Linked DNA regions of Pararhizobium sp. A13. Each later gene encodes a partner of the first gene's protein in a complex. Links are inferred from orthologs where the notes say so. Each region holds a gene or a part of one and is shown in the gene's direction. Other genes may lie near its edges.

Region 1 (3,634 bases):
TTGCGGCTGGCAATGCCGTGTTCCACCGCGGCCGCGACGAAACGTCCGACATAAAGCCCCTTGGCGGGGTCGTTGGGATCACGCCGATAGTGCAGCGATATCCCGAGCTGCGCCATCAGCCAGCGCTGATGTGAGGCAAAGATCGACATCAGCCGCGGATTTTCATCGAACATCGCTGTCAGTTCGGTGGCAAGCAGGCGCATGGCGATAAAAAAGGCGCTGCTTTTAGCAAGGTCACGGGCGGCGAAAGTCATCAGGCGGGTTCCGGGAGGAAGATTGACAATTCATGTCTTGCCTGACGTTTTCTAGCAACTTTTTATTCTAGGCGTATGTCGCCTCGCGGGTCTCGACGTCTCGTCAACCTGTGAATTGCGGGTATGATGCGCAGCCTTGCTGGCGCGCGCCGCGATTGCCGCCTATAGGGAAGCCAGCCCAGAGGTATTCATGCGTTTTTCCAACTCCTTCCTCGACGAGATCCGCGACCGCGTTCCGATATCGGACGTGATCGGCAAGCGCGTCACCTGGGATCGCAAGAAGACCAACGCCTCGCGCGGTGATTACTGGGCCTGCTGCCCCTTCCACGGTGAAAAATCCCCGAGCTTTCACTGCGAGGACCGCAAGGGCCGTTACCATTGCTTCGGCTGCGGGGTGTCAGGCGATCATTTCCGCTTCCTGACCGATCTCGACGGCATGGCGTTTCCCGAAGCCGTGCAGCAGATCGCCGACCTTGCCGGCATCGCCATGCCGCAGCCGGATGTCGAGGCCGAGAAGCGCGACCGCCAGCGCACCGGCCTGCAGGACATCATGGAAATGGCGACGCAATTCTTTGAAGGTCAATTGCAGACCGCCAATGGCGCCAAGGCGAGGGCCTATCTGCGCGACCGCGGCCTGACCGGACGCACGATCGAGACCTTCCGGCTCGGCTATGCGCCGGAAAGCCGCAATGCGCTGAAGGAATATCTGGCCGGAAAGGGTGTGCCGAAGGATCAGATCGAGGCCTGCGGCCTTGTCGTGCACGGGCCTGACATCCCGGTCTCCTACGATCGCTTCCGCGACCGCATCATGTTCCCGATCCTGTCGTCGCGGGAAAAGGTCATCGCGTTTGGCGGCCGCGCCATGTCGCCGGACGCGCCGGCCAAGTATCTCAACTCCAACGAGACCGAGCTCTTCCACAAGGGCAATGTGCTCTACAATTTCGCCCGTGCGCGTCGGGCGATGTCCGGCGCTGATGGCGCGGGCACGATCATCGCGGTCGAAGGCTATATGGACGTGATCGCGCTGCATCAGGCCGGCATCGAAAATGCGGTCGCACCGCTCGGCACAGCACTCACCGAAAATCAGATGGCGCTGCTCTGGAAGCTGACGCAGCAGCCCGTCCTCTGCTTTGACGGCGACGGCGCCGGCATCCGCGCCGCCAACCGGGCGGTCGATCTGGCGCTGCCGCATCTGAAGCCCGGTTTTTCCGTGCGCTTCGCCATGCTGCCGGACGGCAAGGATCCGGACGATCTCGTCCGCCATGAGGGCCGCGCGCCCTTCGACAAGGTCATGGCCTCAGCCCGCTCGCTGTCGGAAATGGTCTGGCTGCGCGAGGCGCAGGCAGGCTCCTTCGATACGCCGGAGCAGCGTGCCCAGCTCGAAGCGACGTTGAAACAGGTGGTCTCCGTCATCGCCGACGAAAACGTCCGCCGCCACTACGGTCAGGATGTCCGCGACCGGCTCAACCAGTTCTTTCAAGGCGCCTCGCGCCGTGAGGGCGGCCAGCGAAATTTCGACCGCAACCAGCGCCAAGGCGGTGCAAACCGAAATGGGGGGCAGGGGCGCGGCGGCCAGCAGGGCGGGCGCACCTCCGAGCGAAGCGGCATCTCCGACCGGCTGGCCCGCTCGTCGCTCGTCAGCGGCCATCAGGCTCTACCGCCACTCAGAGAAAGCGTGCTGGCGCTGACCATCGTCAACCATCCGCAGCTGCTGTTCGAGGAATATGACGAGATTTCCGCGATCGATTATGACAATCGCGATTTGCAGCGCTTCTGGTCGTCCGTGCTCAATGCCGCCGCGGCAAAAGGGCCGCGTCTGTCGCGCGAAATTCTCATCGAGCAGTTGGAGGCCGAAGGCTTCGGCGACCTCCTGAAGTCGCTCGACCAGCAGATCCGCTTCGCCCGCCTCTGGACCGCGACCACCGCTGCCGCGCCCGAGGATGCGCGCGAAGGCTATATCCAGGCGCTGTCCCTGCACAAGCGCACCAAGGCGCTGCTCTGGCAGCGCCGCGAACTCGAAAGCGAACTCGCCTACGCCACCGAAGAAGGCGACGACGACACCGTCAGCCAGATCCTGCGCAACCTGCAGGAGGTCCAGCTGGAGGTGACGCGGCTGGAAAACCAGGAGGCGATTATTGATGGTTTCGGCGTGTTGTCGGGACGGGTGAAGGGGCCGGCGGGGAAGTAGTTTGCCAGCAAGAGACTCAGTGCTCAGGCGGGAGGAAATGATGCTCATCGTTCTGGGCGGGCTGCCTGGTACCGGCAAAACCACGATCGCGCGCTTGCTGGCGCAAAGATTGAACGCGATTCATCTGCGTGTCGATACGATCGAGCAGGCTTTGCGTTCCTCCGGCATGCTCAAGGCGGATGTCGGGCCGGCCGGATATATTGTCGCCTATCGCCTCGCTGAGGACAATCTGCGTCTTTGCCGGATCGTCGTCGCCGACTGTGTCAATCCGCTGGCCGTCACGCGGGACGCCTGGCTTTCGGTGGGACAATCGCTTTCGACCAATATCATGGAAGTCGAAATCATCTGCTCCGACACGACTGAGCATCGCCGCCGCGTGGAAACGCGGATAGTCGATATCGAAGGCCTGCAGCAGCCTTCCTGGCAAGATGTGGTGGACCGTCACTACGAAAGCTGGAGCCGATCGCCGATCAGGATCGATACCGCGATCGGCAGCGCGGAGCAGGCGGTGGATGATCTTGTCGACCTACTGGCCGGCCGAGGCTCGCGCGGCTGAATGCGTGCCCGCCGTCTTTGGTAAACCCACCGGCAAAGCGCCGCAGCCGCCCCCTTGCCAGTATGCCAGGCAATTGCAAAAATCCCGCCAACAACCGGCGATGATTATTCGCCGGCCCGGAGGAGGCAATCATGACTGAAATCACCTTTCTGGCTTTCGCACTCGTCTCGTTCATCGGCATCGCCACGCCCGGCCCGACCGTGCTTCTGGCGCTGACCAACGGTTCCCGCTTCGGCGTGCGTCGCGCCTTGGTCGGCATGATTGGCGCTGTCCTGTCCGATTTCGTCCTGATCGGTGCCGTCGCCCTCGGCCTTGGCGCGCTGCTGGCCACCTCCGAATTCTGGTTCTCAGTCGTCAAATGGATCGGTGCGGGTTATCTCGCCTTTCTCGGCATCATGCTGCTGCGCTCGAATGGCTCGTTAAACGAGACGTTGCACGGCACGGTGGAGAACAGCTTGGGATCGCCACGCTCGATCTTCCTCAAAAGTTTCCTGGTCGCGGTCACCAATCCCAAGGGTTACCTGTTCTTCTCGGCGTTCCTGCCGCAGTTCATCGCGCCGGCCGAATCGCAGATCCCGCAATATGCCGTTCTCGCCCTTGTCTTCGCCACTATCGATTTTCTTGTCATGTTCGGTT
Region 2 (4,621 bases), 1.4 Mb from region 1 along the record:
TCTGGGTGATGATCCTGTTTGCGGCCTATTACATCGCCAGCCGCATCGTCCAGACCTCAGGCAAAGGCCTGCGCCCGCGCGAGGACATGCCATCGACGCTGCGCATGCACCGCTATTCCATCTTCGCCTTCCTCGGCGGCCTGGTTCTCGCCTTCATGGGCGGCACACCGGCCATCATCGGCGCGCTCATCTGCGGCACCTTCGGCGCGGGCTTCCTGCTTGCCGGGTTCGCCGTCTTCCATTTCCGCACGCGCGGCAAGTCCTGGCGGCTGCCCGTTTTGTGGATCGGCTACATGTCGGTTCTGATCTTCCAGGTGCCGGCATTCTTCTTTCTCCTGTCGGGTCTGATGGACACGCGGCGCGCCATCGCGCTGTCGCCGGCAGGGAAAACAACTGACACTGAAACAAAAGACCTCTGAACAGACAAACGAAAGGACATCACCATGCAAGTCATTCTTCTCGAACGCGTCGCCAAGCTCGGCCAGATGGGCGAAACCGTCAAGGTTCGCGACGGCTTTGCCCGTAACTACCTCTTGCCGCTCGGCAAGGCGCTGCGCGCCAACGAAGCCAACAAGAAGCGTTTCGAAGCCGAGCGCGCGACGCTGGAAGCCCGCAACCTCGAGCGCAAGTCCGAAGCCCAGACCGTTGCCGAACAGCTGGACGGCAAGTCCTTCGTCGTCGTCCGCTCGGCTGGCGAAACCGGTCAGCTCTACGGTTCGGTCGCTGCTCGCGATATCGTTGAAGTTCTGGGTGCCGAAGGCTTCAACATCGGCCGCAACCAGGTCGACCTCAACAACCCGATCAAGACGATCGGCTTGCATGACGTCGTCCTGCACCTGCATGCCGAAGTCGAAATCAAGGTTCAGATGAACGTTGCCCGTTCGGCTGAAGAAGCAGAACGCCAGCTCAAGGGCGAAAGCCTCACCTCTGCCGACGCCATCTACGGCGTTGACGAAGACGCGTTGAAGCCGGAAGATTTCTTCAACCCGGAAGCTGAATTCGAAGCCGAAGAAGAATAAGCTTCTTAAAAGCACGCGGCGCCGATCGCAGCGCCTGTTTTGAACAAAAAGGCCCGCGGCCCGTCCGCGGGCCTTTCTGCGTCTGAGGATGGGCGGTTGCATCCTGAACGGTGGACAGCCGGACAGTTGCCGCCAAAAAATCCTGTGACCGGTTCGAACCGAGGTTAGAATAACCGCTGACGACAGCGATTCGCATCAGAAATCCGGTCAATAGCCAATGCCCGTATCGACAGATTTTTCGCGTTCAGCAGCGGAACCCTGTGAACAACGGTGACGGCTTGCCCCCGGATCAAATGCGTCGGCGGCTGTTGCAGCGATACACTTGACCCCTGGCCCCAACGCTCGCAAATCGGGTACCGCAACCATCAGACCACGCGAGACAGAGACGGAACGCCATGAACGAAGCAGCGCGCAGACTTGTCCCCATTGCCAAGGATCAGGCCGAAGCACAGTATCGCGAAGCGCCGAACAATCTCGAGGCCGAGCAGGCGCTCCTGGGCGCCATTCTCGTCAACAACGATGCCTTCTATCGCGTCTCGGACTTCCTGAAGCCGGTTCATCTCAACGAGCCATTGCACCGCAAGATCTTCGAGGTCGCCGGCGACATCATCCGCATGGGAAAGACCGCCAACCCGGTCACCATCAAGACGTTCCTGAAGGCCGACGAGAAGGTCGGCGACATGACGGTGGCGCAATATCTCGCCCGTCTCGCCTCGGAAGCCGTCTCGATCATCAACGCGGAAGATTACGGCCGGGCGATCTATGATCTGGCACTGCGCCGCTCACTGATCACCATCGGCGAGGACATGGTCAACATCGCCTATGACGCGCCGCTCGACATGCCGCCGCAGAGCCAGATCGAGGATGCCGAACGCCGCCTGTTCGAACTCGCTGAAACCGGCCGCTACGATGGCGGCTTCCAGTCGTTCAACGACGCGGTGGCATTGGCGATCGACATGGCGGGGCAGGCCTTCGAGCGCGACGGTTCGCTCTCAGGCATCTCGACCGGCATTCACTCGCTCGACGCCCGCATGGGCGGCCTGCAGCGCTCCGACTTGATCGTTCTTGCCGGACGTCCGGGCATGGGCAAGACCTCGCTTGCAACCAACATCGCCTACAACATCGCTGCGTCCTATGAAGGCGAAGTGCAGGCCGACGGTTCGATGAAGGCGAAGAACGGCGGCGTCGTCGGTTTCTATTCGCTCGAAATGTCGTCTGAGCAGCTGGCAACGCGTATCATTTCCGAGCAGACGGAAGTCTCCTCCTCGAAGATCCGCCGCGGCGATATTTCCGAGCACGATTTCGAGAAGCTCGTGGCATGCTCTCAACATATGCAGAAGGTGCCGCTCTATATCGACCAGACCGGTGGTATTTCGATCGCCCAACTTTCCGCCCGTGCCCGCCGCCTCAAGCGTCAGCGCGGTCTCGACTGCCTCGTGGTGGACTATATCCAGCTGATGACCGGCTCCGGCAAATCGAGCGACAACCGCGTGCAGGAAATCACCCAGATCACCACGGGCCTGAAGGCACTAGGCAAGGAGCTGAACGTGCCGATCATCGCACTCTCCCAGCTCTCCCGCCAGGTGGAAAGCCGCGAGGACAAGCGGCCTCAACTCTCCGACCTTCGCGAATCTGGTTCGATCGAGCAGGACGCCGACGTCGTGCTCTTCGTGTTCCGCGAGGAATACTACGTCAAGAACATGGAGCCGCGCGACGAGTTCGATCCGAAATATGAAGAGTGGAAGATGCAGTTCGAAAAGGTGAAGGGCACCGCCGACGTGATCATCGCCAAGCAGCGTCACGGGCCGACCGGCACCGTCAAGCTCGCCTTCCAGTCGGAATTCACCCGCTTCACCGACCTCGCCGATCCGTCCTTCACACAGTACGAGCATTGATTGGAAAAGACCGCTTCCGGAGGGTCAATGGGGTTCGCCACGTTGCAAATTGCCGGACTTCCGGATAAGCGAAAACAAAATTAGCTGAATAGCCGCGGCTGCAATGGCCGTGGTCCAACGTCTCTAGTCTGGGGAAATCTCTTCATGGACGCCTTAATCGCGCTGCTGCAGGTGCTTGCGATCGACCTCGTGCTCGCAGGCGACAACGCCATCGTCATCGGTCTGGCGGCAGCCGGTCTTCCCAAGGAGCAGCGCGGCAAGGCGATCCTGATCGGGATCGCGGCGGCGACCGTGCTGCGTATCGCCTTTGCGCTGCTCACGACACAATTGCTCGAAATTCTTGGCCTGCTGCTCGTCGGTGGCATCCTGCTCCTGTGGGTCTGCTGGAAGATGTGGCGTGAAATCAGAACCACCGCGAAGGAAGAAGCCCAAGGTCTGGAAACGCTGACCGGTGAGGATATCGACGAAAACGGCGTGGTCGGCAATCGCGCGCCGCGCAAGACGCTGAAACAGGCCGCCATTCAGATCGTCGTTGCCGACGTCTCGATGTCGCTCGACAACGTGCTCGCCGTTGCCGGTGCCGCGCGCGAACACCCCAACATCCTCATCATTGGCCTTGCGGTGTCCGTCGCGCTGATGGGTGTCGCCGCATCGTTTATCGCCAAGCTGCTGCACCGCTATCACTGGATTTCTTATGTCGGTCTCGCCATCATCCTCTTCGTTGCACTGAAGATGATCTACGAAGGCTTCATGGAAGTGGAGCCGATTCTGACCTCGTCGTTCATGTAATCGGCGAATGGTTGCCGGCGGGAAGACCGCCGGTTGCCGCTGTGAAAAATACGCCGGGAAGCGGCTACAGACTTGCTGCTTCCGCGAACGCTGCAATTGCAGTTGGGGACGCTTGGCTGTATCCCTTTTGCCATGGCCCAATCGCACGATCCCTCCTCCACCCTTCCCGCATTTGATGCCGCCTCCAACCGGTTGATTATCGATCTCGGTGCGCTTGCCGACAACTGGCGCAATATGGACAAACTGTCCGGCAAGGCGCGGGCTGCGGCGGTGCTGAAAGCCAATGCCTATGGCATCGGCATCGAGCCGGCCGCGGAAACGCTCTACGCCGCCGGTGCCCGGGATTTTTTCGTCGCCAATGCCGAGGAGGGCGCGGAACTGCGTCCGCTGGTGCCGGACGGGCGCATCTACATCCTCGCCGGCATGTGGCCCGGCAACGAGCAGCTTTTCTTCGACAACAGCCTGGTTCCGATCATCAATTCCGAAGAACAGTTGGCCTTCTTCATGTCGGTACTGTCGGAACGCGGTGATCACCCTTGCGTGCTGCATGTGGATACCGGCATGAACCGGCTGGGACTGAACGCGTCCGAGGCTCTGGCGCTGGCAAACGACCCGGCCCGCCCGGCAAGCTTTTCGCCCATCCTGGTGATGAGCCACCTCGCCTGCGCCGACGACCCGGCCCATCCGCTGAACCGCCGGCAACTCGAGTCATTCCGGGCAGTTACCGCTGCTTTCGAAGGTATCGAATCAAGCCTGGCCAACTCGGCCGGCGTTCACCTTGGACCGGATTTCCATTTCGACCTGACCCGCCCCGGCATTGCCGTCTATGGCGGCGAGGCTGTCAACGGCGTAGCGAATCCGATGAAACCTGTGGTGACGGCGCAGGCCCGCATCATCCAGATTCGCAGCGTCCGGTCA

Evidence for each region.
Region 2: the proteins of dnaG (region 1) and WI754_RS12385 are in contact, whole or in part, in a crystal structure (PDB 2R6A), measured with the Geobacillus stearothermophilus proteins. The link is inferred for Pararhizobium sp. A13 from one-to-one orthologs. Residues at the interface, in WP_049624496.1 of Geobacillus stearothermophilus: Lys456, Leu457, Leu458, Pro459, Ala460, Asn463, Ala464, Leu467, Leu535, Leu536, Ile537, Ala538, Gln544, Glu545, Asp548, Tyr549, His552; in WP_033016901.1 of Geobacillus stearothermophilus: Ser13, Glu15, Ala16, Gln18, Glu91, Leu92, Asp94, Ala95, Val96, Pro97, Thr98, Ala99, Ala100, Asn101, Tyr104, Tyr105, Ile108.

The regions. Positions count from the first base shown.
Region 1 is NZ_CP149510.1:3,956,961-3,960,594, reverse strand. Bases 1-2,943 are described here. They hold dnaG (DNA primase), read left to right. Parts: upstream 1-444; coding sequence 445-2,442; downstream 2,443-2,943. Other genes in these bases: WI754_RS19355 (AAA family ATPase), read left to right, coding at 2,483-2,943; WI754_RS19365 (hypothetical protein), read right to left, coding at 1-254. Also shown: more of WI754_RS19355, read left to right, coding at 2,944-2,998; WI754_RS19350 (LysE family translocator), read left to right, coding at 3,130-3,634. UniProt on the Escherichia coli protein: RNA polymerase that catalyzes the synthesis of short RNA molecules used as primers for DNA polymerase during DNA replication.
Region 2 is NZ_CP149510.1:2,521,201-2,525,821, reverse strand. What follows is about bases 700-3,664. They hold WI754_RS12385 (replicative DNA helicase), read left to right. Parts: upstream 700-1,414; coding sequence 1,415-2,914; downstream 2,915-3,664. Other genes in these bases: WI754_RS12380 (TerC family protein), read left to right, coding at 3,059-3,664; rplI (50S ribosomal protein L9), read left to right, coding at 700-1,019. In the rest of the region: WI754_RS12395 (DUF2232 domain-containing protein), read left to right, coding at 1-419; more of rplI, read left to right, coding at 444-699; more of WI754_RS12380, read left to right, coding at 3,665-3,703; alr (alanine racemase), read left to right, coding at 3,836-4,621. UniProt on the Escherichia coli protein: The main replicative DNA helicase, it participates in initiation and elongation during chromosome replication. Travels ahead of the DNA replisome, separating dsDNA into templates for DNA synthesis.